3 regions of the Amycolatopsis sp. NPDC048633 genome follow, and region 1 is predicted to be linked to each of the others. Evidence: riboswitches for the same ligand, from Rfam matches in the RefSeq annotation. Region 1 holds a riboswitch; each other region holds the start of a gene.
The links. Region 1 has a riboswitch for S-adenosylmethionine ahead of thrC (threonine synthase). Riboswitches for the same ligand answer to the same signal wherever they lie in the genome.

Region 1 (10,119 bases):
GGCGGGGTGGATCCGTCCACATCACCCCGGTTGTCCACAGGACGCGGCGGCACCCCTGTCGGACGCCTCCCCGCGAGCCCTAACGTCGATCGTGTGTTCGAGCAGCCCGCCCGGGATCCGGGCCCCCACGTCAACGACCGGCTCTCCTGGCTGGCCGACCAGCTCTCGCCCGACGCGAGCACGGTCGGGCCCGGCGGCCGGCTGGTCCGGCGCTGGCTGCCGGGCGGGCCGGCCGGGGCCGGCCGCCGGCGGTGGGCGTTCGCGGGTGTCCTCGTGTCGGTCGTGGTGATCGTCCTCGGCTCGGTCGCGCTCTTCGGCGGCCCGCCGGCGCCCGAGCCACCGCCTGCGCTGCCCAGCGCGAAACCGGCGAGCGAGGCGTCGGCCCGGGCCGCACCCCCGGCCGGTCTCGTCGTCAGCGTGATCGGCCGCGTCCGGTCACCCGGTCTGGTCACCGTGGCCCAGGGTGCCCGCGTCGCGGACGTGCTGCGCGCCGTGGGCGGCGCCGATCCCGGCGCGGACCTGAGCGCGCTGAACCTCGCCCGCCGGGTGACCGACGGGGAGCAGCTCGCGGTCGGGATCCCGGCGCCCGCCGCCGCGCCGGCCGGTGCGCCGGCGGGCGCCAAGGTCGACCTCAACGCGGCGAGCACGGACCAGCTGGACACGCTGCCCGGCGTCGGCGAGGTGACGGCCCAGCGGATCGTCCAGTGGCGCACCGAGCACGGCGGCTTCGCGAAAGTCGAGCAGCTGCGCGATGTCTCGGGCATCGGAGAAAGTAAATTTCAAAAGCTGCGCGAGCAGGTGACGGTCGGATGAGCACCCTTCCCACGACCGACACCCGGCAGGACATGCGGCTCGTCCCGGCGGCGCTGGCGTGCTGGCTCGCCGCGCTCGGCGGCCTGCTGCTGGGCTGGTGGACGGCCGTCGCCGCGGGCCTCGCCTCGGCGGTGCTCGCCGGGCTGGTGCTCTGGCGCGGGCGTGGGCGTCCCCGGGCGCTCGGCGCGGCGGCGGCCCTGCTGGTGCTGGGACTCGTCGCCGCGGGCCCGGTCGCTTGGCGAATCCGGGACGCGCAGCGTGACGAGCTTCGCGTGGCCTCGGCTGACGGGCTTCCCGCGTCGTTGCGGGTCGTCGTCGCCGAGCGGCCGAAGCCCGTGCGCGGCGCGGGGTATGCCGACCAGCAGGCCGGTGCCCGGTCGGTGGTGCTGACGGCCGAGGTCCGCGCGGCGTCGGTCGACGGCCGGCCGGTCACGTCGTCCGGCCGCATCCTGCTGCTGGCGCCGGTCGCGCAGTGGGCTTCGCTGCTGCCGGGCCAGGACGTGACGGCGACCGGCCTGCTGATGCCACCGCGCGGCTCCGACCTGACCGTCGCGGTGTTGTCCGTGCGCGGCCCGCCGGGCGACCTCGGGCCCGCATCGTGGTGGCAGCGGACCGCGGCCGGGCTGCGCGCCGGGCTCCACGACCTGTGCCAGGTCCTGCCGGACGAACCCGCCGGCCTGCTGCCGGGTCTGGTCCTGGGCGACACGAGCGGGTTGTCAACGCGGGTCGAGCAGGAGTTCGTCACCGCCGGGCTGGCCCACCTGACCGCCGTCAGCGGGGGAAACCTCGCCGTGGCGTGTGGCGCGGTTCTGCTGGTGCTGCGCTTGCTGCGGCTCGGGCCCCGGCTGTCGGCAGTGGCGGCCGGCGCGTGCCTGGCCGGCTTCCTCGTCCTGGTCGGGCCGGAGCCGAGCGTGCTGCGGGCCGGGGTGATGGCGGCGGTCGCGTTGCTGGCTCTGGCGCTGGGCCGGCGTGGCTCGGCGTTGCCCGCGCTGGCGTTCGCCGTGTGCGTGCTGGTGGTGACGGATCCGGCGATGGCGACGGACTTCGGGTTCGCGTTGTCGGTGTTCGCCACGGCCGGGCTGGTCCTGATCGCGCCCCGCTGGGCCGCCGCGCTGGCTCGTCGCGGCGTCCCGCCGGGGTTCGCCGAGGGACTGGCGATCCCGTTGGCGGCCTTCCTCGTGACGGCTCCGGTCCTCGCGGGCATGGCGGGCACGGTGAGCCTGGTTTCGGTGCTGACCAACGTCCTCGCCGCGCCCGTGGTGGCCCCGGCGACGGTGCTCGGCGTGCTGGCGACGGTGCTCGGCCCGTGGTGGCCGGGTGCCGGCAAGGTCCTGGTGCACCTGGCCGATCCGGAGGCCCGGTGGCTGATCACGGTGGCGCGGCACGGCGCGCGGGCGCCCGGCGCGGTCGTCGCCTGGCCCGGCGGCTGGACGGGCGGGCTGCTCGCCGCCGCCGTGCTGGTGGTGCTGGTGCTGGCCGCCCGGCACCGGCGCGTGCGGCTGGTGATGGCGGTGCTGGTCACCGGTGCGCTGCTGGTGTTCGTGCCGGTCCGGGTGCTCGCGCCGGCGTGGCCACCGCGGAACTGGGCGATGGTCGAGTGCGACGTCGGGCAGGGCGACGCCGTCGTGCTGGCGACGGCGGAGCCGGGGCGCGCGGTCGTCGTGGACACCGGACCCGAGCCGGGGCCGGTGGACGAGTGCCTGCACCGGCTGGCCGTCGACCGGATCCCGTTGCTGGTGCTGAGCCACCTGCACGCCGACCACATCGGCGGGCTCTCGTCGGTCTTCGACGGCCGGGCGGTCGGCGGGATCGCCGTCGGCCCGGGGCGGGCGCCGGAGTGGGCGTGGCGCCAGGTCGCGGAGGAGGCTCGCCGGCAGCACGTGCCCCTGGTGGAGCTGACGCCGGGGGAGCGGCTGGCGTGGCCCGGCCTGGCGCTCGACGTGCTCGGCCCGCGCTACGTCCCGGCTCGCTCGGCCGGGCAGCAGGACGGCACGACGATCAACAACAGCTCGGTGGTCCTGCGAGCGCAGACCCCGGCCGGCCGGGTGCTCCTGACCGGTGACGTCGAGCTGGCGGCCCAGGCCGACCTGCTGGCCGACGGCGACAACCTGAAGGCGGAGATATTGAAGGTCCCCCACCACGGCTCGCGCTACTCGCTGCCGGCGTTCCTCGCGGCGGTGGCGCCCCGGGTGGCGTTGGTCAGCGTGGGCGCGGGCAACACCTACGGGCACCCCAACAAGTCCACAATGGACACCCTGACCGCGCTGGGCGCCTTGGTCACCCGGACCGACGTGGACGGCGACACCGCGGTGGTCGGCGACCCAGCAGGCCCGGCGACAGCACGCCGAGGCGAGCCGCGCGGCCCGCCTCGCCGCTGAGCCCGGTCGTACCGGGCGGGCCGGGTGGTGGCTGCGTTCGTCAGTCATCCGGCGTCTCACCCAGCGCTGTCCGCCTTCATCGGCGAGGTTTTCGACGCGTGCGACCACGACAACAGCCCGGAAGGAGGCACTCACCGGGGCGAGCCAGGTGGGCCCGCCCCGGTGCGCGGATGTCAGTAGCCGAGCGCCTCGTTCACGGCCGCGGCGGAAGCCGGGACCGTCGCCTTGGGGCCGACGTGGTTCTCGATCGCGTCGAGGGTCTTGAGGCCGTCGCCGGTGATCAGCAGCACCGTCTCGGCTTCCGGGTCCAGCTTGCCCGACTCGATCAGCTTCTTCGCCGTCGCGACGGTGACCCCGCCGGCGGTCTCGGTGAAGATGCCTTCGGTGCGGGCCAGCAGCCGGATGCCTTCGACGACCTCTTCGTCGCTGACGTCCTCGATCGCGCCGCCGGTGCGGTTGACGATGTCGAGCACGTACGGGCCGTCGGCCGGGTTGCCGATCGCCAGCGAGCGGGCGATCGTGTCCGGCTTCACCGGCTGGACCACGTCCTGGCCGGCGCGGAACGCGGCCGACACCGGCGAGCAACCGGTGGCCTGCGCGCCGAACACCTTGTACGGGCTGGCGTCCACGAGACCGAGCTGGCCCAGCTCGCGGAAACCCTTGTCCACCTTGGTCAATTGCGAACCGGAGGCGATCGGCACGACGATCTGCGGCGGGATGCGCCAGCCGAGCTGCTCGGCGACCTCGAAGGCCAGCGTCTTCGAGCCTTCCGAGTAGTACGGCCGGACGTTCACGTTCACGAACGCCCACGTCGGGTGCTCACCGGCGAGCTCGGTGGCGAGGCGGTTGACGTCGTCGTAGTTGCCGTCGACGGCGATCAGGTCGCCGTCGTAGACCGCGGTGGTGAGGATCTTGGCGCGCTCGAGGGTCTTCGGGATCAGCACGACCGACTTCCAGCCCGCGCGGGCGGCCGCGGCGGCGACCGCGTTGGCCAGGTTGCCGGTCGACGGACACGCGAGCACCTCGAACCCGAACTCGCGGGCCGCGGCCAGCGCGACGGCGACGACGCGGTCCTTGAACGAGTGCGTCGGGTTGCCGGTGTCGTCCTTGACCCACAGACGCTTGAGGCCGAGCTCCTTGGCGAGGCGGTCGGCGCGGATCAGCCGGGTCGCGCCGGGCTCGGTGTTCGGGATCTCTTCGACGTTGGACGGCACCGGGAGGAGCTTCTTGTAGCGCCAGATGTTCTTGGGGCCGGCCTCGATGTCTTCGCGGCGGACGCGGCCGAAGTCGTAGGCGACCTCGAGCGGCGAGAAGTCTTCGGCGGAGACGAACTCGGGGGCGAGCGGCTGCCGGTGGCCCTCTTCCTTCGACACCAGTTCGACGGCCGGTCCGAGATCCGGGGTCTTCGTGGTGGAGGTCGTGCCGAGGGTTGCGGTCATCGCGAGGTTCCTTCCTCATCTGCCCCGCCGAAGCGGGCCGGAATTGGCACCGTGGTCGTCAGCTATCCCGCGATCGCGGGATGACAGGCTGTACGCCGGTTGCCGGGGCTTCGTCGGGCCGTTCCCTCTGCCCCTCTGGATGAGCGGTATTCAGTTGTCGGCGCGCACCAGAACGAGCGCTGCCTCGAAGACACCGTACGACATGACGCTCGAGCCGTGCCACGGTGCCCGCTCGACATCACCGGAGCGGGCGCACGACACCGCAAGTGAGAGGATCCTCGGGTGACCGCGCAAGCCACCGCCCCGGCCCCGCTGCTCCTGGTCCTGGGTGAGGAAGAACTGCTGATCGAGCGCGCCGTCCGTGAGGCGCTCACCGCGTCCCGCGCGATCGACGCCACGGCCGAGCTGACCCGCGTCCGGGTGTCCGATCTCACAGCCCCCGAGCTGGCCGAACTCGTCAGCCCGTCGCTGTTCAGCGAAGGCCGCGTGATCGTCCTGGAGTCGGCGCAGGACATCTCGCAGGAGCTGGCCGACGCCGTGGCGTCCTACCTGAAGGACCCGGCGGACGGCATCGTGCTGGTCGTCGTGCACACCGGCGGCGGCCGCAGCAAGGCGGGCAAGTCGCTGCCGGCCGTGCTGAAGAAGGCCGGCGCCGAAATCACCGAGTGCCCGAAGCTGACCAAGCCCGCCGAGCGGGAGCAGTTCGTCCGCCACGAGGTGCGCCGGGTGGGCGGCAAGATCGACGCGGCCGGGGTCGCCGCGCTCCTCGAGGCAGTGGGCTCCGACCTGCGGGAACTCTCCTCGGCGGCGACGCAGCTGGTGGCGGACGCCGGCGGGACCGTCGACGCGGACGCGGTCCACCGCTACCACCGCGGCCGGGCCGACGTCACCGGGTTCGCGGTGGCGGAGAAGGCCGTGAGCGGTGACCGCTCGGCGGCGCTGGAGTCGCTGCGCTGGGCGATGCAGCTGGGCGTCCCACACGTCCTGGTCGCGGACGCGCTGGCCGACGCCGTTCGCACGATCGCCCGCGTCTCGGGCGCGGGCCGGGGCAACCCGAACCAGCTGGCCGGCGAGCTGGGCATGCCGCCGTGGAAGATCCGCAAGGCCCAGGGCCAGTCCCGGGGCTGGAACCAGGACGGCCTGGCGACGGCGATGCGGGTCGTGGCGAGGCTGAACGCCGAGGTCAAGGGCGTGGCGGCCGACCCGGGCTACGCGCTGGAGCGCGCCGTCCTCCAGGTGGCGGCCGCCAAGGGCGACCGCTGACCCCGGGCATGAAGAAAGCCCCGGCCGGAGCCGGGGCCTTCTTGGAAAATCAACAGCCCAGAAATCAACCAGCTCAGAGCGCGTTGACGCGCTTCGCCAGCGCCGACTTCTTGTTGGCGGCCTGGTTGGCGTGGAGCACGCCCTTCGAGACGGCCTTGTCCAGCTTCTGGGCGGCGTCGCGCTGCAGCTCGACGGCCTTGGCCTTGTCGCCGGCCTCGGCGGCTTCGCGGACCTTGCGGATCGCGGTCTTCACCGAGGACCGGATCGCCTGGTTGCGCAGACGCGCCTTCTCGTTCGTCGTGATGCGCTTGATCTGCGACTTGATGTTGGCCATAGGGCAACTCCTGGTTCACTCGGGTGAGATTCGCCGCCGCGCTCAAGTGGCCCCGCTCGAAAGAGCGGGTTTCCTCCATGACGGAATGCCGCACGGCAACGAGCGACAACTTTAACAGCCCGGCCCGCGACCCCCGCCGCCGGGATCTGCGCGGTGCCGATCACCAGGAGTACGGTGGACGCCGGTAGTGCCTAGGGTTCCGTCGCCGGTCCGCGCACCGCACCACACAACCAGGACCGGTGGGCCTGGTCCGAGCGGCACCATCGGCGGGTCCGGAAGACTTGCCGTTCATCTGACGGGGCAAAAGCCTGGAGGACCCGGTTTTCGCGCGCGCGAAAACCCGTAAGGGGTCCCATGAACACCACCGCACTGTCCTTCGTCCTCATCGCCGCCGTCGTGCACGCCGCGTGGAACCTGGCCGCCAAGCGGATCTCCTCCGGTGGCACCCAGTTCGTCTGGCTCTACTACACGGCTTCCGCGGTCGTGCTCCTGCCGGTGACGGTGGTGCTGTTGGTCGTCGAGCCGCAACGTCCACAGTGGAGCTGGCTGGTGGCGGCCGTGGTCACGTCGGTGCTGCACATCGCCTACGGCATCGTGCTGCAGCGCGGATATCGCGTCGGCGACCTCTCCGTCGTCTACCCGGTCGCGCGGGGCACCGGGCCGCTGCTGTCGGTGCTCGCCGCCGTCCTCGTGCTCGGCGAACGGCCCGGCTGGCTCGGCCTGGTCGGCGCATTCCTGGTCATCGCGGGAGTGCTGGTGATCAGCACGGGCCGGAAGGACGGCCCGGTGGCGGGGCGCCGCGCCGGGATCGTCTACGGCCTCCTGACCGGCGCCTTCATCGCCGGCTACACCCTCTGGGACGCGCACTCGGTGACCGGCCTGGGCGTGCCCCCGGTCGTCTACTTCGGCCTCGGCTCGGTCCTGCAGAGCGTGATGCTCGTGCCCGGCGCCCTGGCCGGCCGCGCCGAGGTGACGCGGATCTGGCGCGAGCAGCGCCGCGAGGTGCTGGTCGTCGGGCTGCTTTCGCCGATCGCGTACATCCTCGTGCTGTTCGCTCTCACGATGGCGCCGGTCAGCCTGGTCGCGCCCGCCCGGGAGCTGAGCATCGTGCTCGGCGGCCTCGCCGCCTGGCTGGTGCTGGGTGAGCGTGACGCCGTGCGGCGGCTCGCCGGGTCGGTGATCGTGCTCTCCGGCATCGCCGCGATTGCGGCCGCCTGAGCGCGTCCGGTAGGGATGGTCGGATGGAAGTCCTGAAGAGCCGGCTGCTGATCCGCCCGCGCGACGTCGACGCGACGACGGCGTTCTACCGCGACACCCTCGGCCTGGCTGTGGAGCGTGAGTTCCCCGGCGGGACGGTGTTCTTCCTCGGCCACGGTTCCCTGGAGGTCTCCGGCCGGGGCGAGACGGGTTCGTCGCCCGACCTGGTGCTCTGGGTGCAGGTCCGGGACCTCGCCGGCACCCTGGCCGACCTGAAGGCGAAGGGCCTGGAGCCGGTGCGGGACGCCCAGCGCGAGCCGTGGGGCCTCGACGAGGCCTGGATCGCCGATCCGGACGGCACGCGGATCGTGCTGGTCGAGGTGCCCGAAGGTCACCCGATCCGCACGGACACCCGCTAAGCGGGCTTGACGGCGCGCAACTGCGCGGCCAGCGCGGCGAAGCCGGGCGGTTCCCAGGTCCAGGTCTGCAGGTCGGCGAAGCCCGCTTCGGCGGCTTCGTCGGCCAAGACGTGCCTGCTCACGGGCAGCTCCTTCTCGTGCGCGGACAGCAGCAGGCGTCCGCCGGGGCGCAGCACCCGGACCAGCTCGGCGAACCCGGCCGCGCGGTCGTCCCAGAGCATGACGTTGTTGACGGTCAGCACCACGTCGACGGACTCGTCGGGCTCGCCGGTGTGCGCCGCCGACCCCTCGCGCAGTTCGACGCGGTCGCCGCACCGCTCGTGACACAGCGCGAGCATTTCGGGCGAGGGGTCGATGCCGATCACGCGCCCGGCCAGCCGCGCGGCGGCGTCCAGGCCGACGCCGGGGCCGGGTCCGACGACCAGGACGGTCTCGTCCGGTTCGATCTTGGCCAAGTCGACGATGCGGTGTTCGGTGGCGGCGTTGCCGCGCGCCATCACCCAGCCGCCGAGGCGGCCGAGGGCTCCGGAAGGGTGACCGAAAGCACGGTCGAGGACGCGGCCGAAGCCGCCTGGATCCGGCTGGGGAGGTGGTGCCGGCTGGTGCGAAGTGCTCATACTTCGAGGGCACCACGGATCACGTGGGCTCGCATCGGGGATGACCCCCACCCGCACCCGGAGCGCCATGGGAGCATAGAGGTGGCCATCCCCGACTTTCCGAGGACTCATTCGAGTGACGACGTTCGCCGACACGACCTTCACGCCTCCGGAGCTCATCCGGAACTTCTGCATCATCGCGCACATCGACCACGGCAAGTCCACCCTGGCCGATCGCATGCTGCAGCTCACCGGCGTCGTGGAAGAGCGGGCCATGCGCGCGCAGTACCTCGACCGGATGGACATCGAGCGCGAGCGCGGGATCACCATCAAGGCCCAGAACGTCCGGCTGCCCTGGCAGGTCGACGGCCAGGACCACGTCCTGCACATGATCGACACCCCCGGCCACGTGGACTTCACCTACGAGGTCTCCCGGGCGCTGGAGGCGTGCGAAGGCGCTGTCCTGCTGGTCGACGCCGCGCAGGGGATCGAGGCGCAGACGCTGGCCAACCTCTACCTCGCGCTGGAGAACAACCTCCAGATCATCCCGGTGCTCAACAAGATCGACCTGCCCTCGGCCGACCCCGACAAGTACGCGGGTGAGCTGGCCCACATCATCGGCTGCGAGCCGGACGACGTCCTGCGGGTCTCGGCCAAGACCGGCATCGGCGTCGGCGCGCTGCTCGACGAGGTCGTGAAGTCGGTCCCGGCGCCGCAGGGCGACGCGGACGCACCGGCCCGCGCGATGATCTTCGACTCGGTGTACGACACCTACCGCGGCGTCGTCACCTACATCCGGGTCGTCGACGGCAAGATCACGCCACGCGAGCGCATCAAGATGATGTCCACCGGCGCCACCCACGAGCTCCTGGAAGTCGGCATCATCTCGCCGGAACCGAAGGCCAGCAAGGGACTCGGCGTCGGCGAGGTCGGCTACCTGATCACCGGCGTGAAGGACGTCCGCCAGTCGAAGGTCGGCGACACCGTGACGTCCGAGCGCCACGGCGCGAAGGAAGCACTGGCGGGATACCGCGAACCGAAGCCGATGGTCTACTCCGGACTGTATCCGGTGGACGGTTCCGACTACCCCGAGCTGCGCGAGGCGCTGGACAAGCTCCAGCTCAACGACGCCGCGCTCGACTACGAGCCGGAGACGTCGGTGGCGCTGGGCTTCGGCTTTCGCTGCGGCTTCCTCGGCCTGCTGCACCTGGAGATCACGCGCGACCGGCTCGAGCGCGAGTTCGGCCTCGACCTGATTTCCACCGCGCCCAACGTGGTCTACGACGTGGTGCTGGACGACGGCAAGGAAATCCACGTCACCAACCCGTCGGACTGGCCGACCGGCAGCAAGATCGACAAGGTGCTGGAGCCGCTCAGCAAGGTCAGCATCCTGGCGCCGTCGGAGTTCATCGGCACGATCATGGAGCTGTGCCAGAACAAGCGCGGCCAGCTGCTCGGCATGGACTACCTGTCCGAGGACCGGGTCGAGCTGCGGTACAACCTGCCGCTGGGCGAGATCATCTTCGACTTCTTCGACACGCTGAAGTCGCGTACGCGCGGCTACGCGTCGCTGGACTACGAAGAGGCCGGCACGCAGGCGGCGGACCTGGTCAAGGTGGACATCCTGTTGCAGGGCGAGGGTGTGGACGCGTTCTCCGCGATCGTGCACAAGGACGACGC
Region 2 (10,119 bases), on a different contig from region 1:
AGCCGTCGGCGGCCGGGCGCAGGTAGTACGCCGGGGGCGCGCCGGGCGCGGCCTCCTCGGGCACCGCTTCGACCAGGCACGGCTGCGACGGCACGGTCCCGAACCACTTCGGCGCCTCGGCGGTGGCCCGGGCCACCGCCGTGCGGGCGGTGTCCAGGAGCTCCTCGCCGCTGGTCCAGCGCAGGGCCGGGTCGGTGCGCAGGCGCTCGAAGATCTCCGCCAGGTCGTCGGTGCCGAACACCCGCTGCCCCAGCTCGCGGTACTCGGCGGCCAGCGCGTCGATGATGTCGAGCCCCGTCCGGTGCAGCTCCTCGGGGGTGCGGTCGGTGGTCGTGTGCACCTTCGCCAGCCGCGCGTACGTCTCTTCGCCGCCGGGCAACCACTTCAGGCCCGGCCGGTCGGCGGGGCGCCCGTGCGGCTGCACCTCGGCGATGAGGAACTCGCGATACTCGGCGAAGGCCGGGCGGACGACTTCGGCCAGCAGCTCGTCGCGACGGCGGCCGAACTCCTCGTCCGGCGCCGGCTGGCGGCGGAGCGGGTCCGCGTCCGGGTCGGCGAGGTAGCGGTCGAGGTGCGCGATCGCGGCGTCGACCAGGTGCGCCACCGGGACGCGCCCGGCGTCGACGCCCTCGGCGTGGCGCCGCGCGGCCTGGCGCAGGTACTCCGGGATCGCCGCCAGGCGGCCGAGCTGGGCCTCCGCGGCCTCGCCCGCCGTCACCGTCGTCATCGGCAGCACCATGAGCAGCGAGGCCGCGGGCGCGACCATGATGTCGGTGACGGTGTACTCGGCCATCCGGCTGTCGATCGACGCGACCCGGTCTTCCGCCGTGGCGATCAGGACCTCGCGGGTGACGCGGTCTTCGGCCGAGAGCCCGTCGACGGCCAGCGCGCGGGCCCGCTCGGCGAACTCCGCGAGCCGGGCCCGGTGCGCCTGCTCGGCCTCGGCGGACAGGTCCGGCAGCCCGGGCTCGGCCGGGCGGACGCCCAGCACGGCAGGCGTCAGCGGATCGGCGGCGAACAGCGCTTCGACGAACTCGTCGGCGAGCTCGGTGACCGCGGTCATGGCAGGACCCCCAGCGTCGATGGTGTGCTCCCGGCCGACCCTACTGTGCCGTTCGTTACCAATCCGACCACAGTCACGGCCGGATGGCTTTCGTGGCAATGGCACGTACCGCTCGAGGGCCGGCCTACCTTTGGCCGGCTTGGTAACGGAGATCACCGACAGGAACGGTGAGCCGTTCGCCGGGGGCGGACCACCTCGGCGCAGCCGCTCCGGGGAGGCGGTAGCGTCTTGCGGGTGGCCGTGACCGATCCCGTGGATACCCGCCTGCTCGCCGCGCTCGCCGACCTCGGCAAGGCCGCGGTGCACGAGCTGGCGGCCAAGGTCGGCATGGATCCGCGCGAGGTCGCCTACCGGCTGGTGGCGTTGTCCGGCAGCGGGCTGCCGCTGCTCGTCGGCGTCGAAAGCGACCCCCAGGGGCTCCGGGCGGCGATCGCGGGCTCGCCGCCGTCGTGGGCGAACCGGCCACCTCAGCAGTTCCAGCCCCCGCCGTCGCAGCCGGTGCCGCAGCAGCCCGCGCCGCCGATGCCGCCGCCGGGCCCGCACGGCGTGCCCTCCGGGCCGTACAACGTGCAAGGCGTGCCTTCGGGGCCGTACAACGTCCAAGGGGCACCCTCGGGGCCGTACAACGTCCAAGGGACGCCGTCCGGGCGGTACCCGGGCCCGCCGCCCCGGCAGCAGCAGCGTCCGCCCCAGCAGTTCGCCCCGCCGCCGGTGGCCCCGGACCCGGTGGTGAGCACGTGGGGCCTGCCGCAGACGGCGTCGTGGGCCCGCGGCGACGAACCCGCCCGCCCCGCGGCGCCGGCCGGCGGCAAGCAGGGCCGGCTCCGCGAGGTCCTGGAAACCCAGGGCCTGGAGGGCGAGCAGCTGTCGGTGCAGCTGCTGGAGGTCCAGGACCCGGCGGACTACCTGTTCAGCGCGGCGGGCTACCGCCTGGAAGAGGGCGAACGCGCGGTGGTCGTGCACACCGAGATCACCAACCGCGGGGCGATCCCGTTCGCCTCGCTGCCGGACAACTACCTCGAGCTGCTCGCCGCCGACGGCACCGCGATCGGCAAGGCCCCGGTCTCGCTGACGTCGCGGCCACCGCACAAGATCGGCGTCCCGCCCGGCGAAACCCTGGGCGGCCACACGGTGTACGTCCTCCCGGACGCGACGCGGGTCGTGTCGGTCCGGTGGAGCCCGCGGCCGGAGCCGGACGAACGCACGCTGACCTGGTCGATCGAGGACTAGTAGCTTTCGTCCTGCAGGATCTTCAGCGCGTTCGCGAGGTCGTCCGGGTACTCCGACTCGAACTCGACCCACCGGCCGTCCGCCGGGTGGGCGAACGCGAGCGTCTTCGCGTGCAGCCACTGGCGGTTCAGGCCCAGGTGGCGAGCCAAAACCGGGTCCGCGCCGTACGTCAGGTCGCCGACGCAGGGGTGCTTCAAAGCCGAGAAGTGGACGCGGATCTGGTGCGTCCGCCCGGTTTCGAGCTTGATGTGGGTCAGCGACGCCGCGCGGAACGCCTCGACGACCTCGTAGTGCGTCACGCTCGGGCGGCCGCCCTGGACAACCGCGAACTTGTAGTCGTGACGCGGGTGGCGGTCGATCGGGGCGTCGATCGTGCCGCGCGTCGGGTCGGGGTGGCCCTGGACGATCGCGTGGTAGCCCTTGTCGACCGTGCGCTCTTTGAACGCGCGCTTCAGCACGGTGTACGCGTGCTCGCTCTTGGCCACCACCATCACGCCGGTCGTGCCCGCGTCGAGCCGGTGCACGACACCCTGGCGCTCGGCCGCGCCCGACGTCGCGATGCGCAGGCCGGCCGCGGCCAGGCCGCCGACGACCGTCGGGCCGGTCCAGCCCGGGCTCGGGTGCACGGCGACGCCGACCGGCTTCGAGATCACGACGATGTCGTCGTCGTCGTGCAGGATCCGCATGCCCTCGACCGGCTCGGCGATGATTTCGACCGGGTTCGCCGGCTCCGGCAGGGTCACTTCCAGGAGGCCGTCCGCGGTGAGCCGGTCCGACTTGCCGGCCGGCTGGCCGTTCAGCAGCACCGCACCGGATTCGGCGAGCTCGGCGACGACCGTGCGGGACAGCCCGAGCATCTTGGCGAGGCCGGCGTCGACCCGCATCCCGTCGAGCCCGTCGGGCACCGGGAGCATCCGCGACGTCACGCCTGTTCCTCCTGCTTCTCGGTCTTCTTCTTGTCCTTGGTCGACGTGCCGTCGTAGTCCTTGCCCAGCAGCGACAGCAGCACGATGAGCGCGCCGCCGACGCAGATCGCCGAGTCGGCGATGTTGAAGATCGCGAAGCCCTTGCCGTTCGGGGCGAACGCCGAGATGAAGTCGACGACGTGGCCCTGCAGCCCGCCGGGCGCGCGGAAGATGCGGTCGGTCAGGTTGCCGGTGGCGCCGGCGAGCACCAGGCCGAGGCCGATGGCCCAGCCGATCGAGCGCAGCCGCCGGGACAGCCAGATGATCGCGATGACGACGGCCAGCGCGACCAGCGCGAGCACCCACGTCATGCCGGTGGCCATCGAGAAGGCCGCACCCGGGTTGCGGATCACCTGCAGGTAGATGAGCCCGCCGAGGATCCGGACCGGCTCCTTGCCTTCGAGGTTGGCGGCGACCAGGTTCTTCGTCACCAGGTCGATCGCCCAGAACACGACCGCGATGGCGAACACCCAGCCCACGCGGCGCTTCGGCAGCAGCGGCTTCGCCGGGACCCCGGGGTTCTCCGGCGCGTCGGCAGCGGGGTCGGGCACCGCCTCGGCGGCGGTGTCGGCGTCGGGTTCGGAGTGGCTGGGCTCGGTGCTCACCCGTCCATTGTCCACGGCTGGTCAGGGTGTGTCGGCGGCAGTGTCGTGGGGGCGCCGCAGGAGGACCGCGAAGGCGGCGGTGAACAGGACGCCCGCCGCGCTCAGCGTGCCGGTCACCGGTGTCGGGAACAGCACGCTGACCAGCATGAACACCACGGTCACGGCCAGCACGAACCAGCTGCGCTCGTAGGCCGCCAGCACCAGCAGCCCCAGTGCCGCGACGAGCTCGCCCCGGACGTCACCGGAGAGCCGCAGCTCCACGGCGCCGACCAGGTCGAGCAGCGGGAGGGCCACCAGGGCGCCCAGGGTGCCGAGCACGAACCGGACGGGCCGCGGCGGCGTGCCGGCCCGGCGCAGGCTCAGCCAGTACCAGCCCGCGACGGCGAGCACCACGCAAGCGAGACCGGCGAGCCAGCCGAGCGCCGCCGGCGGCACGACGTCCACCGCGACGGCGCCGGTCGAGTACCAGCCGCCGGTGCCGCCGACCCCGCCGACCGCCAGGCCGTGGAGCTCCTGGGACATCTGGTAGCCGCGCATGTTCACGAACTCGCCGGCCGCCGGGGCGTCCGGGACCAGCGCGACCACGGCCATCACGAGCTGGGCGAACCCCAGCGCGGCCAACGGGAACCAGAATCGTCGTCCATCCCCCATCGGGGCAGGATAGCGCCGCCGCCAGGACTACGAGGCCCGCGCTCAGCAGAACGGCGGCAGCTCCCGCGGGTCGCCCACCGGAGCCCAGCGGCCGTCGACCTTCGCGTACTCCCAGCGGGCCCCGCGCGCGACGATCTGGCGCAGCGCCAGCACCACGCGGTCGACGTGCTCCTCGGTGCTGCCCAGGCCGAGGCTGACGCGGACCGCCTGCCGGCCGTCGCCGCCGGTGATGCCGATGAGGCGCTGGGCCGCGATATGGGCGCAGAAGGCGCCGTCGCGCACGCCGATGCCGTACTCGGCGGACAGCACTGCCGCCAGCCAGCCCGGGTCGAAGCCGTCGACGACGAAGCTGACCGTGCCGACGCGGTCGACCGGCGCGTCGAACAGCCGCAGCTCGGCGCAGCCCGGAATGCCGGCCAAACCCTTGCGCAGCCGGGTGAGCAGCGCCTGCTCGTGCGCCACGACGGCGTCCCAGTTCTCGCTCAGCTTCTCGCACGCGACGCCGAGCGCGTACACGCCGACAGTGTTGGGCGAGCCGGCTTCGTGGCGCTCGGGCCCGGTGTTCCAGACCACCGCGTCCTCGGTGACGAGCTTGGTCGCGCCACCACCGGCGAGGTACGGCCGGGCGGCGCGCAGCCAGTCGGCGCGGCCGATCAGCGCGCCCGCACCGAAGGGCGCGTACAGCTTGTGGCCGGACACGGCGACGTAGTCGACGTCCAGCTCCTTGATCGAGATCCGGCGGTGCGGGGCCAGCTGGGCGGCGTCGAGCGCGATGCGGGCGCCGTGCCTGCGCGCCACGGCGGCGATCTCCGCCACCGGCAGCAGCTCACCGGTCACATTGGACGCTCCGGTGACCACGACCAACCGGGGCCCCTGCGGGGAATCCGCGAGCGCTTCGTCCACAGCGGACACTGCCGCGAGCCGGGTGCGCGGGGTCGGGATCCGCCGGACGTTCGGCCCCTGCCACGGCAGCAGCGCGGCGTGGTGCTCGGTGTCGAAGACGATCACCGTCGTGTGCCGGGGCAGGCTGCGGGCGAGCAGGTTGAAGGAGTCGGTGGTGTTGCGGGTGAACACGACGGTGTCGGTCCGGCGGGCGTCGACGAAGCGGCGCAGGACGTCGCGGGTGCGCTCGTAGAGACGGGTCGAGACCTGCGACGCGAACCCGGCGCCGCGGTGGACGCTGGCGTACCAGGGCAGGAACTCGTCCACCGCACTGCGGACCGCCTCGAGACAGGGGGCGCTCGCGGCGTGGTCGAGGTTGGCGTAGCCGATGGTTTCGCCGGTGACGAGCGGGACCCGCAGCGAGGCTCCGGCGACGGCCGGGCCGCTTTGTGCGGCAAGGGTTCCGGCGGATTCGGCCGGAGCGGCGAAGACAGCCGGCGCGGTTTCCGGGGCGGTGGTCGTGCTGGTGCGGTCGATGGCGAGAGTCATCGGTGCCTCCTCGGCGGTCCGGGGGACCCCGACGAGGGGCCCGCGCTTGCCCGTCGCACGGCGCGACCGGCCCGGTCTTCACCCGGGGCACCCCACCGCGGTAGGAGGGTTGCCGGCCAGCAAGCCGGGGCTTCGCGCTGGCACTCATGACCTGAGTCAGAAGGTAACCGAGAATCGCGCCGGCGGCCAACCCCCGCCTCACATTCTGAGACGCCGCTCACACACAGTGAAGGCTCAAAGCTTCGCGCGGAAGTGGCCCGGCAGCTGCGTCACGGCGTGGTCGGCGAGGTGCGTCGCCGTGCCGGTGTACTGCTCGGTTCCCGCGGTGAAGAGCCAGCCGCCGATGGTCTTCCCGTCGACCGCCTCACCGTTGACGGCGGCAACGGTCGTGGACAACCGGTCGAACGCCACGCCGTCCCAGTTCGCCGCCGGGGCGTCGGGCAGGGTCCAGAGCGTGAAGTGCACGTGGGCGCCGGTGCTGCTGCCGCCGCACGGGAGCGCGTTGCCGGTCGAGCCGAGCTCGGCCCCGGCCTCGACGTGCTCACCGTCGGTGACCGCGATGCCCTCCATGTGGTAGTACCCGGTCCGCCAGCCGCCGGCGTGGTCGATGGTCACCCAGTCCCCGCCCGCGCAGTGCTGCAGGTGCACGGTGCCGGCCAGCGGCGCGCGCACGGTGCGGTCGGCCGGGCTGACGTCGATGGCGTTCTTGACGCCGGTGTCGCCGTCGTCGGAGTGGATGCCGGCCGAGTAGACCTGCTGACCGGCCTTGAACGGCAGGGCGAGCACCGGGAACGGAGCCACCTCGGCGGTCGCGGCCGGCGCGGCGGCCAGTCCGAGAGCGGCGGTCATCGCGGCGGCCAGAACCGCCCCACGAACGTGCAGTTTCGTCACCGTGCGTACTCCTTTGGCCTAACGCTCACCCATTCGAACTAACCGGATCGAGCGCACAGTAGGCCAAAGGTTGGATCATCGGGAAGATCTTGACGGGCAGAGTTCACCCTCGTGGAAGAAGATCACCAGGTCAGCACGAGAACCGGACAGCGACCGGACAACGAGCAGGTCCGCGACGACCGAGTCGTCCGATCGGTCACGGCACGGCCACGACCACGAACGGGTTAACGACCCGACTCGCCCTTCCAGCGGGCCAGGCGGCCGGCCCGGTCCACCGCGCGGAGCCGGCGTTCGACGGTGTCGCGGACCTCGCTGGTCGTGACCACCAGCAGCTGGTCGTGCTCTTGGAGCCGGCTGGTCTTCTGCGGCGTGAAGCCGGCGCCTTGGCGCACGACCAGGCTGACCGTCGCGCCGACCGGCAGCCGCAGCTCCGACAGGTACACGCCGTGCAGCTTCGACCCGGGCTGGATGCGGACCTGCAGCAGTTCGGCGCCCAGCTCGTCCAGCGGCGCGGAGTCGACTTCGATCTCGTGCGCCTCGGACTTCTTCGCCAGCCCGAGCCACCGCCCGAGCGGCCCGAGCGTCGCGCCCTGGAGCAGCGTCAGCACGATGACCAGCACGAACACCGCGTTGACCAGCCGTTGCGCGCCGGGCACCCCCTGCGACAGCGGGATCATGGCGAGCACGATCGGCACCGCGCCGCGCAGCCCGGCCCACGACAGGAACGCCTGTTCCCGCCACGGCAACCGGAACGGCAGCATGGCCAGCACGACCGAGATCGGCCGGGCCAGCAGCAGCACGACGGCCCCGGCGACCAGGCCCGGCACCACCGCCTCGAGCACCCGGCCCGGGGAGGCGAACAGGCCGAGCAGCACGAACAGCCCGATCTGCGCCAGCCAGCCGAGCCCTTCGGCGAACGACAGCGTGTCCGAGCGGTGCGGCAGCCGCGAGTTCCCGAGCACCAGCGCGGCGACGTAGGTGGCGAGCAGCCCGGACGCGTGCAGCAGCTGCCCGGACGAGTACGCCACCACGCAGACCGCGACCGTGGCCAGCGGGTAGAGGCCGGTCGCCGGCAGCGCGGCCCGGCGCAGCGCGATCCCGCCGAGCCAGCCGAAGGCGAGCCCGATGGCCAGGCCCGCGCCCAGCTCGTAGACCACCAGCAGCGGGAGCGTCCAGTCCACAGTGGTGCCTTCGGCCAGCACCACGACGGCGATGTACGCCGGCGCGTCGTTGATGCCCGACTCGAGTTCCAGCGCTCCGGTGAGCCGTTTTCCGATCCCGGCCGAGCGCAGCACCGAGAACACCGCGGCCGCGTCGGTCGACGCGAGCACCGCGCCCCACAGCAGCGCGAACCGCCAGTCGAGGCCCAGCAGCCAGTGCAGGGCGGCGCCGGTCACCGCGACACTCACCACAACGGCCACAGTGGACAGTGCGATCCCGATGCCCAGTGCGGGTTTCACCGCCGACCAGCGCGTCGTCAGCCCGCCTTCGGCGAGGATCATGACGAGTGCGGCGAGCCCGAGCGACTGGGTCAGCTCCGGGTTGTCGAAGCGGATGCCGAAGCCGGCCTCGCCCAGCAGCACCCCGATCGCGAGGTAGAGCAGCAGCGAAGGCAGGCCCAGCCGGATCGACACGCGCACGGCGAGCACGGAGGCGAGCAGCACGGCGCCGCCGACGCCGAGCAGCACGGGAAGCTGGTCCATGCCGCCTCCCTCCGAGTGCCGTGGGCCCTCAGAATAGTGAAGCGGGCGAGTTAACTCCTTCGTGTACCGCTGGGGCGCGCCGAGGGCGTGGTGTGTTAAGGCCCACCGAGCGCGGCGAGATCGACACCGAGTGCGGCGAAGGGTTTCTCCGCCGCCGGAAACATCTTCACCGCGCGGTGCCCGTCGCGGCCGACCCAGCCGGCTTCGACCGCCCGGTCGAGCAGCGCCGCGGGCAGCGCGCCGGCGAGGTGGTCGCGGCGCTCCGTCCAATCCAGACAGTCGCGCAGCAGCGGCCGCCGCCCGGCGGCGAGGGGCACGCCGAGACCGGCCAGCACCTCGCGGCCACGCCCGGTCAGCGTCAGCCCGTCGGCGGTGTCGAGGAGGCCGGTGGCGAGCATGCCGTCGCGGACGGCGACGCCGAGCACGCCGGCGAGGTGGTCGTAGCAGGTCCGTGCGAACCCGAGCCGCTTCACCCGCAGCGACGACTTCAGCCCGGTCACCGGCCGGTGCTCGGCGTGCTGGGCCAGGTGCTCGATCAGCTCGGCGACGCGCGGGTCGGCGATCCGGACGTAGCTGGCCCGGCCCTGCTTGACCCGGACGACGAACCCGGCGTCGACCAGCCGGGTGACGTGCTCACTGGCCGTGGAGAGCGCGATCCCGGCGGCCTTGCCCAGCTCGCCGACGGTCCAGGCCCGCCCGTCCAGCAGGGCGAGGCACATGGTGGCGCGGCTCGGGTCGGCCAGCACCGCGGCGACCTCGGCGAGAGCGATCGTCTCCATGCGACCACGGTACGGCGGCCACCCTTCGCCCGCGGCCGAAGCGAGGTACCCGGACGGTCGGCTCACGTACCTGGACGGTCGGCTCGCGTACCTGAAGGGTCGGCTCGCGTACCTGGACGGTCGGCTCGTGAGCCGACCCTCTGGGTACGTGAGCCGACTCCCTGGGTACGCGAACCGACCCTCCGGGTACGGGGGGGCTAGAGGGCCTTCAGGAACTTCGCGGCCAGGGTGACCGCCGGGCCCGAGTCGTTCGAGTCCTCCAGGACCACCGCGAACGCGACGTTCCCGCGGTACCCGACGAACCAGCCGGTGGCGTCCGAGCCGTCGCCGAACTGGGCCGTGCCCGTCTTGCCGAACACCTCGCCCGCGCCCGCGGCACCACGACCGGTTCCGCTGGTCACCACCGCGCGCATCATCTTCCGCACCTGGCCGAGCACCGACGCCGGCGGCGGCGAATAACCCTTGACGACCGTCGTCTCGAGGTCGTGCCACAGCCGCGGCGTGATCGCTTTGCCGGACGCGACCGTGGCCGCCATCAGCGCGCCGCCGAGGCAGCTCGCCTGGATCCGGCCCTGGCCGAACCCGTCCTCGACCTGCTCGTCCTTGCTCGCCGCGGGCTCCACCTTGCCCAGCTCGGTGTCGATCCCCGGGATCTCGTAGTCGGCGTTGAGGCCCAGCTCGTCGGCCGCCTTCTGCAGCCCGTTGGCGGGCAGGGCCAGCGCGAGCTGCCCGAACGTCGTGTTGCAGGACCGCGCGAACGCCGTCTGCAGGTTCGTCGCGCCCAGCTCGAAGCCCTCGTTC
Region 3 (10,119 bases), on a different contig from region 1:
CGCGGCGGCCAGCGAAACCCGGCGCCGCTCGCCACCGGAGAGGTTCGCCGTCGGCGTGTCCAGCCCGATCGCCGTGATGCCGAGCCCGTCCACAATGGACCGGACGCGCGCGTCGGCCGCCCATTCGTGCTCGGCGCCGTAGCGTTCGAGCACGACCTCGCCGACGCTGCTGCCGTCCGGGAGCTCGGTCCGCTGGGTGACCACAGCCATCCGCAAGCCGCCGACATGGCTGACCCGGCCGGAATCCGGCTCGGCCAGTCCGGAAAGGACTTCCAGGAGCGTGGTCTTGCCACCTCCGTTGAGGCCGACGACGCCGATGCGCTGCCCGGCCGCGACGCCGAGCGACACACCGTCCAGGAGCGGGCGCACCCCGTAGGACTTGCTCACCGCCTCCAGGTTGACCAGGTTGGCCATCCGCTCAGCCGATCCTCTCTTTGGGAAACACTGTCACGATGACGAACCGCGTCGCCACGACCTGCGTCGTGTCGTCCACGGTGAACTTCGGATCTTCCAGCGCGGCGCGCATTTCCGCACCCTGCCAGTAGTCCGTGTGACCGGCGCGCCACTCGGCAACGCTCGTGAAGCCTTCGCCCTCGTCGATCGCGTGCTGCAAGTCCACTTCGGACAGTGGGATGACGCGCACTTCGGTCGTCTCGAGGATCGCCAGCCCCTCGCCCGCCGAGTCGATCATCAGCTCGCGCTCGCCGACGACGGGCAGCTCTTCGCCGTACTTCTCGTATTCGACGACCAGGCCGGTGGTCGAAGTCTTTTCGCCGCGCAGGATCGCCGCGACGAGCTTGTCGCGCAACGGTCCCGGAAACGCGAACTCGGCGTGCTTCACGCGTGCACCCGCGGCGGCGCCGGGCGCGGCGCGTCGTCCCCGCCGACCACGCGGGCGCCGGGGACCGGGCCGTGCGCCACCCGGACCGTGCGGCACACCCCCGCACCCGACAGCTCCGCGGCGACCTCGACCGCCGAATGCGCGTCCTCACAGAGGAACGCGCACGTCGGGCCGGATCCGGAGACCGTGCCGGCGAGCGCGCCCGCGTTGACGCCGGCTCGCAGCGTCCGGCGCAGCCCGGGCCGCAGCGAAACCGCCGCCGCCTGGAGGTCGTTTCCCAGCAGCAGCGCCAGCTGACGCGGGTCGCCCGAAGCCAGGGCTTCGACGACCGGGGTGTGCGAGCCGATCCGCGGCGGGTTGCCGTCGGCGCGCAGGCGGTCCAGCTCCTTGAACACCTTCGGCGTCGACAGCCCTTCCTGGTCGAAGGCCAGCACCCAGTGGAAGGTGTGCCGCGACAGCACCGGGACGAGCTGCTCGCCCCGCCCGGTACCCAGCGCGGTGCCGCCGTAGAGCGCGAACGGGACGTCGCTGCCCAGCCCGGCGGCGATCTCGGCCAGCTCGTCGCGCGTGACGTCGAGGTTCCACAGGCTCGCCAGCCCGACCAGGGTCGCGGCCGCGTCGGCGCTGCCGCCCGCCATGCCGCCCGCGACCGGGATGCCCTTGCGCAGCACCACCCGGACGTTCGGCTCTTCGGTGCGGCCGACGTGCGCGGAAAGCGCTTCGACCGCGCGCCAGGCGAGGTTGGTGCCGTCGGCGGGCACCGAGCCCTCACCCTCGCCGTAGATCTCCAGGCCCGGCTCCTCGGTGACCGCGACGGTCACCTCGTCGGTCAGCGACAGAGCCTGGAACACGGTCACCAGCTCGTGGTAACCGTCTTCGCGCAGGTCGTCGACCGCCAGGTGCAGATTGACCTTGGCCGGGACCCGGACGGTGACTGGGGGCGGGACTACAGCGAGCACCCGACCAGCCTACGTGCCCGCGAAAACGCCCCGATGTGACGTGCACATCGGGGCGTTCCGGCGTTCGAGGTCAGGCAGCGACGCCCTGCGGGCCGCGGGCGGTGTGCGTCACGTGACCGCCGCGCTCGGTGACCCACGCCAGCGCCGCGTCGGCCCGCTCGCCGCGGACGCCGAGGCGGAACCGGCCGACCGGGGTGTCGCCGATCCGGGTCAGGCCGCCGCCGATGGTGGCGAACTCGACGTCGAAGCGGCCCGCGGCCTCGGGCAGCAGCGCGCCGACCGACGCGAAGCCGACCAGCACGACGTCGACCGAACGGTCGTAGCGCGCCGACTGCGCGCGGGTGGTCTCGATGGCCGGCAGCAGCGCCTGCGCGGTGCGGCTGGCCGGGTTCGAGATCAGGTCGAGGACGGTGCCGCGCTCGACGACCGTGCCGTCTTCGAGCACCGCGACGTCGTCGCAGACCCGGCGGACCACGCCGGCGTCCGGCGTCGTGACCACGATGGTGGTGCCCAGCTCGGCGCGGGCGCGGTCGAGCACGGTGAGCACCGCGCCGGCCTCCTCCGGGTCGATGCCGGCGGTCGGGTCGTCGGCGAGCAGCACCGCGGGCGCCGCGGCCAGCGCCTTCGCGACCGCGACGCGGCGGAGCTGGCCCTCGGTCAGCTCGCCGGGACGCTGCGTCGCGCGCTGCGTCAGGCCGACGAGGTCGAGCAGCGAGCCGACCCGGCTGCGGCGCTGCGGGCCGTCGATGCCGAGCTGCTCCAGCGGGGAGGCGATGTTGCCGGCGATCGTGCGCTCGGCGATCAGCTCCGGCTTCGTCGAGACGACGCCGAGCTGGCGGCGGATCTCGCGGAGGCGGCGGCCGTCGAGGGTGCCGGTGTTGAGGCCGTCGAGGCGGACGACGCCGCGGTCGGGCCGCTCCTGCAGCGCGATGCAGCGGGCGAGGACGGACTTGCCCGACCCGGCGGGACCGACCACGCCGAACAGCGAGCCGGCCTGGACCTCGACGCTGACGTCGCGCAGGGCGACGACCGAGTTTCCGTTGGTGGCAAAGGTTTTGGACAGGTTTTCGACGGTGATCACGAAGGCTCCAGAAAACGGGGCGCGCAGAGAAGCGCGTCCGGCCGCAAGCGAGTGTCCGTCCTTTATGGACGGTGCGTGAAGAAGAGGTGTGACGGGTCGGGCAAGCTCAGTGGGAGCGCCGACATGCGGTCACGGAGCGGCGGCCTTCGTCGACGACGCGACGCTTGGTCAGGAGCAGGGGGCGAGCTACCCTCTTCATCGGAAACGGCCTCCATCGGTCCTGGCGGTAGCACCTTCCCTGTGGAGGGTGGTTGCTGCGACTTCGGCGAGCCAGGTCTCTCAGTCGCTCGGGATGGACGTACTGAGTAAAACCGATCCCGAGGAGCGAAAGCAAGCGTGTTGGCCCAGATCACACGAGTGGCGGTGTCCGGATCGCGAGATCGCACGTCAAGAGGCGTATTTTCGCCGGGCCCCGTTGACTTCCACTGTGGACGTGCTAACGGGCGGCGGCCAGCCGGGCGAAGTCGTGCACGCCGAGCTGCTCACCGCGGGTCTTCGGGTCGATCCCGGCGGCCGTGAGCAGCTCCCCGGCCCGCTCGGCCGAGCCGGCCCAGCCCGCGAGCGCGGCGCGGAGCGTCTTCCTGCGTTGTGAGAAGGCGGCGTCCACGAGGCCGAAGAGCCGATCGCGGTCGTCCGACGCCGGAGCGTCACCGCGTTCGAAGGCGACGAGCGCGGAGTCGACGTTCGGCACCGGCCAGAACACCGAGCGCGGCACGGCGCCGACCTTGCGCGCCGGGCCGTACCAGGCGAGCTTGACGCTCGGCACGCCGTAGATCCGGCTGCCGGGGCCGGCCGCCATCCGGTCGGCGACCTCCGTCTGGACCATCACGAGGCCGGACGTCAGGGACGGCACCTCGGCGAGCAGGTTCAGCACGACCGGGACGGCGACGTTGTAGGGCAGGTTGGCGACGAGTGCGGTCGGCCGGGGGAGGTCGTCGTTGGTGATGCGCAGGGCATCAGCCGTGATGACCTGGAGCTTGCCGGCGACCTCAGGCCCCCGGTCGGCGACGGTCTTGGGCAGCCGTTCGGCGAGCTTGGGATCGATCTCGACGGCGACGACGTGCGCACCGGTGGCGAGCAGGCCGAGGGTGAGCGACCCGAGCCCGGGCCCGACCTCGAGGACGACGTCACCCGGACCGACCCCGGCGAGCTCGGCGATCCGGCGGACGGTGTTGGGATCGTGCACGAAGTTCTGCCCGAGCTTCTTGGTCGGCCGCACGTCCAGCTCGGCCGCCAGCCCGCGGATCTCGGCAGGTCCCAACAGTTCAACCACCGGACGAGCTTACCGATCGTGGTCGGACCCGGTTCCGCTCGGTGCAAGTAGTCGTGGCAGACCCGCGAACGCAAACGGCCCCCGCCCGGACAGGACGGGGGCCGTTTCGCGGAAGATCAAGCCTTCTTGCCGCAGACCGGCCAGGCGCCGTAGCCGCCGCGGGCGTCGCGGACCTTCTCCGCGACCGCGATCTGCTGCTCGCGCGAAGCCTGGTGCGGCAGGTTCGCGTACTGGTCGCCGCCGTAGGCGTCCCACGTGCGCTTGTCGAACTGGAGACCGCCGTAGTAGCCGTTGCCGGTGTTGGTGGCCCAGTTGCCGCCCGACTCGCACTTGGCGATGCGGTCCCACGAGGACGCGTCGCCGATGGCCGGCTCCGGAGCCTTCTTGGTACCGACGTGGACGATCTTCGGCTTGGCCGGGGTCAGCTCCTTCTCGGAGACCGACTCGCGCGAGACCTCTTTGCCGTTCTTCTGCGTGACCTTGTAGGTCACCATCTTCTCGCCGGGCGTGCCGGGGTCCTCGACCTCGGTCTTGCCCTTCTCGAGGTTCGGGTCGTCGACGCGCTGCTCGGGCGGGTCGATGGCTTCCTTCTGGTTCACCATCGAGACGCCGGTCCGGCTGATGTGGACCTCGGCGCCGTCGGTCAGCTTGACGTCCAAGCCGCCTTCGGCCGCGTCCTCCGGGCCGAGGGTGAGCTTGTACTCACCCAGGAACTCCTGGGTGGTGACCGCGGTCGTGGTGACCTGCTTCGGCTCGTTCGCGCCGTCGTAGAGCGTGATGTGCTTGAGGGTCTTGATCTCGACGGTGGCGCCCTGGAGGGGCAGCTCGCCGTCCTTCGGCATCGACATCCACGTGCCGGGCTTGTCCATGCCCGCCATGCCGAGCTGGCCGAGCGCGTCGCTGAGGTGGGTCGCGCGGACCCAGGAGGTGTGCTCCGCGCCGTCGACGATCAGCTTCAGCTGGCGGCCGCGCTCGAGCTTGATGACGCCGCCGTCGCCGACCTCGGCCTGCGGGGACGGGGAGAGCGAGTCGTGCGCGCCGACGGACAGGCCCGCGTCTTCCAGCACCTCGCCGACGGTGTCGCCGAACGAGTGCACGGTCTGCTGCTGGCCGTCGACGTCGACGGTGATGCTCTTGTTCATCGCCAGCGCGGCCGCGCCGCCGCCGGCGACGCTGATCATGACGCTGAGGACGGCACCCTTGAGGAAGCGGCGCTTCCAGACCTTGCTGGTCTGGCGGATGCTCTCGTCCATCGCGGCCCGCTTGGCCTGCGGGGACGCGGTCCGGTCCGCCTCGATCTCGTCAGGGAAGACGATCGGCGGCAGGTACGTCGTCTCGGCGTTGATGAGGCGGATCAGCTCGTCGACGTCGACGTCGATCTCGGCCATCATCGCGTCGGCGTCGGGGCCGAGCGCGGCGAGGATGTCCTGCTGCGTGATGTTCGGGTCGTCGGAGAAGTCGAGCTGGCCGTAGGCGGTTTCCTCGTAACGACGATCGAGGACGGCCGCGGAGCGCGCTCCAGCCTGTCTGCTACCTGTCACCGGTGTCGTTCCCTTTCCCAAGACGCCGTTCGGGGCGGCGTCTTTACGTCTGGGCCCGCAGCCGGCGCCATCGTCACGGTCCCGGTCGTACCTACCCGGTTCCGCTTCCCCGACGTGCACTGACGTGACTGTGGGCGTAACAGTCGGCAACTGCAGTCTGCAGTACCGACCGGCACGATCACGGGACAGTAACGGGTCCCGCCGGGTTGCGCAAACACCCCCCGGAGTGTCGTGATCCCCGTCACTCCATCAGGTGGACGATCAAGGAACCCTGATGTCGCAATGCGTTCACCCCGTTGTGACACTGGGGAGTCGGTAGACCCGTTCGGCCGTGGTCCGGACCGATTCGGCGACTTCGTGGACAGCTTCGCCCCTGAGTGCCGCCAGGTGACGGACGGTGTAGGCGGCGCCGAACGGCTCGTTCGGCCGCCCACGGAACGGGTGGGGGGTCAGGAACGGCGCGTCGGTCTCGACGAGGTACTGGTCCGCCGGGCAGAGCCGCGCGGCCTCGTGGAGCCCCTTCGCGTTCTTGAACGTCACCGTGCCCGCGAAGGAAAGGACATAACCCGCGTCGAGGCAGCGGCGGGCGATTTCCGCGTCCCCGGAAAAACAATGGAAGATTACGGCATTCGGCGCATTCTCTTCGGCCAAGATGCGCAAGACGTCTTCGTGGGCGTCGCGGTCGTGGATCATCAGCGGCTTGTCCAGCCGCTTGGCCAGGTCGATGTGCCAGCGGAACGCTTCCTGCTGGGCGTCGTGCGGCGAGTAGTCCCAGTAGTAGTCGAGGCCGGTCTCGCCGACCGCGACCACGCGCTCCTGCGCGGCCAGGCGCTCCACTTCGGACTTTTCGGCCTCGCCGAACCCCTTGGTCCGCGTCGGGTGGATCGCCACGGCGGCCCAGACCCGGCGGTCCCAGGTGGCGGCCTCGGCGGCCCAGCGGGCCGAAGCGAGGTCGTCGGCGACCGTGACGACGCGGGCGACGCCGGCGCGCTCGGCGCGGTCGACCAGGGCCTTGACATCGGCCGCGGTGACCGCGCCGCACGCGTCGAGATGGGTGTGCGCGTCCACCACCGACACCGGGAGCCGGTCCGGGACCGGCGGCAGCTCGCGCTTCTCGTCACCCATGCACTACCTCTTACTCTTTGACGATCGGGGCCCACTCCGGGCCGGTCTCACCCAGCGCCGGGTCGAGCTTCGTGAACAGCGGCGACGGCTTGGCCAGGGGCTTGCCGACCTCGATCGGCTTCGACTCCCACTTGGCCTGCTCGCCCGCGTAGTCGCCGGTGAGGATCGGGTTGACCCGGCCGGCGATGTCGAGGTCCTCGACCTCGCGCAGCTCCGGCTGGGCGGCCCAGACGCCGGTGCCGCCGAGGGCCTCGTGGACCTTCTGCGCCGAGTGCGGCAGGAACGGCGTCAGCAGCGTGTTGGCGTCGGAGACGACCTGCAGCGCGGTGTGCAGCACGGTGTCGCGCCGCGTGGGGTCGTCCTTGAGCTTCCACGGCTCCTGGTCGGAGATGTACTTGTTCGCCGCGGTGACGACCTTCATCGCCTCGCTCGCCGCCAGCTTGAACCGGGACCGGGCCAGGTGCGCGCCCGCGGTGTCGAAGGCCTTGCGGGACAGGGCCTTCAGGTCCTCGTCGGCCGCCGTCGGGGCCTCCGGACGCGGGATCGCGCCGACGTTCTTGTGCGCCATCGAGATGGACCGGTTGACCAGGTTGCCCCACTCGTTGGCCAGCTCGAAGTTGGTCCGGCGGACGAACTCGTCCCAGGTGAAGTCGGTGTCCTGGGTCTCCGGGCCGGCGACCGAGATGAAGTACCGCAGCGTGTCCGGGCCGAAGTCGCGCAGGAAGTCCTCGACGTAGATGACGCGCCCGCGCGAGGTCGAGAACTTCGAGCCGCTCATGGTGAGGAACTCGCTGGAGACGATCTCGTCCGGCAGGTGCAGCTTGCCGTACTTGCCGGCCTCACCGCCCTTGTCGCCCTCGCCGTTGTGCCCGAAGAGCAGCGCCGGCCAGATCTGGGCGTGGAAGGTGATGTTGTCCTTGCCCATGAAGTAGTAGGAGCGCGCGTCGGCGTTGTTCCACCACTCCTGCCACGCGTCCGGGTTGCCGGAGCGGCGCGCCCACTCGACGCTGGCCGAGAAGTACCCGATCACGGCGTCGAACCAGACGTAGAACCGCTTCATCGGCTGGTCGCTCCAGCCGTCGAGGGGGATCTTGACGCCCCAGTCGAGGTCGCGGGTGATCGGCCGGGGCCGCATGTCGTCGATCAGGTTCTTGGTGAAGTTGAGGACGTTCGGCCGCCAGTCGTTCTTGGTGCCCAGCCAGTCGCCGAGGGTCTTGGTGAACGCCGGCAGGTCGAGGAAGTAGTGCTCGGTCTCGACGAACTTCGGCGTCTCGCCGTTGATCCGCGACTTCGGGTTGATCAGCTCCGCGGCGTCGAGCTGGTTGCCGCAGTTGTCGCACTGGTCGCCGCGCGCGCCGTCGTAGCCGCAGATCGGGCAGGTGCCCTCGACGTAGCGGTCGGGCAGCGTGCGGCCCGTGGAGGGGCTGATCGCGCCGCGCGTGGTCTTCGGCACGACGTAGCCGTTGCGGTGCAGCGCCAGGAAGATCTGCTGCGTCACCTCGGCGTGGTTGCCGGTCGTGGTCCGGGTGAACAGGTCGTAGGAGAGGCCGAGGCCCTGCAGGTCGTTGCCGATCTGGCGGGTGTACTTGTCCGCCGTCAGCTGCGGGGTCGAGTTTTCCTTGTCCGCCTGGACGGTGATCGGGGTGCCGTGTTCGTCGGTGCCGGAGACCATGAGCACCCGGTTGCCGGCCATTCGCTGGTAGCGGGAGAAGACGTCGGAGGGGACGCCGAATCCGGACACGTGGCCGATGTGGCGGGGGCCGTTGGCGTAGGGCCAGGCCACCGCGGTCAACACTGGGGTGCTCATACCTTATTAGCCTACGGAGGGCGTCACACGCTTTGTCGAGAGGGAGGCCCGGTTGTCGGCGACACGGTTGCTCGTGCTCGGGGTGGTGCGGATGTACGGCCGCGCGCACGGCTACCAGGTGCGGCGCGAGCTGCTGAGCTGGTCGGCGGACAAGTGGGCCAACGTCCAGCCCGGGTCGATCTACCACGCGCTGAAGAAGATGAGCACCGAAGAGCTGCTGGAGCAGGTCGACGTCGAGCCGGGCGAGGGCGGCCCGGACCGGACCGGATCGCCTACCGGGTCACCGAGGACGGCGACCGGGAGTTCCACCTGCTGCTCGGCACGGCCCTGTCCGATCCCGAGGTCCGCCACCCGGAGCTGTCCGCCGCGATCTCGCCGATGACCACGCTGCCCCGCAAGCGGGTGATCGGCATGCTCAACCAGCGGCTTGTCCACCTCGAAGCCGAGGTGCGGCGGGCGGCGCTGCTCATCGACGAGGGCTCCGAGTGGGGACAGCCCGCGCACATCTCCGAGCTGTTCCGGCTCTGGGGCGAGATCTCGGCGGCGAGCCTCGACTGGCTCCGGAACCTGATCGCCCGGCTCGAAGCCGGCGAATACGTGATGGCCGACGATCCCGGTCGCGCGTTCGGAGAGCCGCCGGCCCGGTAGCGAGCGTGCGAACGTCATGAAAGGGTCGTTCATGGCGTCGGACGTCATGAACGACCCTTTCATGACGCCGGGTCAGGTCCCGTTGCCCGTTCCTCGCTCACTGTGTCGCCCTGCCTCACGTCATGCGCGTCACCGACACAGTCGGCATTCCGGGCGGAAAGGTTCACCGGGCAGCCACCAGACGAAGCCGTCGAGTAATCAAGTTTGACTAGCGCACCCTTCCTGGGGCACAGTAGGCGCCTCAGCTAGTCAATCTTGACTACCTTCGAGAGGGGTTTCTCCATGATCACGGCACGCGGTCTCGAGCGGCGGTTCCGCCGCAAGGGCCGCACTGGGGGCGAAGTACACGCAGTGAAGGGCGTCGACCTCGACGTCGACGCGGGCGAGCTGGTCGGTTTTCTCGGGCCGAACGGCGCCGGGAAGACGACCACGCTCCGCATGCTGACCACACTGCTGAAGCCGACCGCGGGTACCGCGACCGTCGGCGGCCGGGACCTGCTGGCCGATCCCGTCGGGGTGCGCGAGCGGATCGGCTACGTCGCGCAGGGCGGCGGCACCTCGCCGGAGACCAAGGTCGCCGACGAGCTCGAGCTACAGGGGCGGCTCTACCGGATGAGCAAGGCCGACGCGATCGCGCGCGGCGCCGAGCTGGCCGAACAGCTCGACCTGACCGGGCTGGACCAGCGGCTGACCCGGACGTTGTCGGGCGGGCAGCGACGGCGCCTCGACATCGCGCTCGGGCTGATCCACTCGCCCGGCCTGGTGTTCCTCGACGAGCCGTCGACCGGGCTCGACCCGCAGAGCCGCGCCAACCTGTGGGAGCACATCCGCCGGCTGCGCGCCG

Region 2: linked by a shared signal. The riboswitch ahead of AB0C38_RS09505 (aminotransferase class V-fold PLP-dependent enzyme) and the one ahead of thrC (threonine synthase) in region 1 are both predicted to bind S-adenosylmethionine.
Region 3: linked by a shared signal. The riboswitch ahead of AB0C38_RS47850 (ATP-binding cassette domain-containing protein) and the one ahead of thrC (threonine synthase) in region 1 are both predicted to bind S-adenosylmethionine.

The regions. Positions count from the first base shown of each region.
Region 1 is NZ_JBEZHS010000006.1:90,100-100,218, forward strand. It holds gene AB0C38_RS14675 (ComEA family DNA-binding protein) at 94-813, shown strand; gene AB0C38_RS14680 (ComEC/Rec2 family competence protein) at 810-3,191, shown strand; gene thrC (threonine synthase) at 3,365-4,630, opposite strand; SAM riboswitch class I at 4,643-4,776, opposite strand; gene holA (DNA polymerase III subunit delta) at 4,913-5,893, shown strand; gene rpsT (30S ribosomal protein S20) at 5,967-6,227, opposite strand; gene AB0C38_RS14700 (DMT family transporter) at 6,582-7,445, shown strand; gene AB0C38_RS14705 (VOC family protein) at 7,469-7,843, shown strand; gene AB0C38_RS14710 (class I SAM-dependent methyltransferase) at 7,840-8,460, opposite strand; gene lepA (translation elongation factor 4) at 8,576-10,119, shown strand, end outside.
Region 2 is NZ_JBEZHS010000003.1:180,536-190,654, reverse strand. It holds gene AB0C38_RS09530 (DUF885 domain-containing protein) at 1-1,063, opposite strand, end outside; gene AB0C38_RS09525 (AsnC family protein) at 1,298-2,293, shown strand; gene AB0C38_RS09520 (RluA family pseudouridine synthase) at 2,290-3,219, opposite strand; gene lspA (signal peptidase II) at 3,216-3,809, opposite strand; gene AB0C38_RS09510 (hypothetical protein) at 3,885-4,514, opposite strand; gene AB0C38_RS09505 (aminotransferase class V-fold PLP-dependent enzyme) at 4,557-5,945, opposite strand; SAM riboswitch class IV at 5,983-6,097, opposite strand; gene AB0C38_RS09500 (M23 family metallopeptidase) at 6,180-6,836, opposite strand; gene AB0C38_RS09495 (potassium/proton antiporter) at 7,061-8,539, opposite strand; gene AB0C38_RS09490 (helix-turn-helix domain-containing protein) at 8,635-9,318, opposite strand; gene AB0C38_RS09485 (penicillin-binding transpeptidase domain-containing protein) at 9,516-10,119, opposite strand, start outside.
Region 3 is NZ_JBEZHS010000061.1:14,011-24,129, reverse strand. It holds gene AB0C38_RS47865 (ABC-F family ATP-binding cassette domain-containing protein) at 1-414, opposite strand, end outside; gene AB0C38_RS47860 (ASCH domain-containing protein) at 419-841, opposite strand; gene AB0C38_RS47855 (4-(cytidine 5'-diphospho)-2-C-methyl-D-erythritol kinase) at 838-1,800, opposite strand; gene AB0C38_RS47850 (ATP-binding cassette domain-containing protein) at 1,871-2,881, opposite strand; SAM riboswitch class I at 3,090-3,180, opposite strand; gene rsmA (16S rRNA (adenine(1518)-N(6)/adenine(1519)-N(6))-dimethyltransferase RsmA) at 3,318-4,154, opposite strand; gene AB0C38_RS47840 (transglycosylase family protein) at 4,271-5,695, opposite strand; gene AB0C38_RS47835 (TatD family hydrolase) at 5,984-6,820, opposite strand; gene metG (methionine--tRNA ligase) at 6,831-8,627, opposite strand; partial or broken gene AB0C38_RS47825 (PadR family transcriptional regulator) at 8,680-9,275, shown strand; gene AB0C38_RS47820 (ATP-binding cassette domain-containing protein) at 9,558-10,119, shown strand, end outside.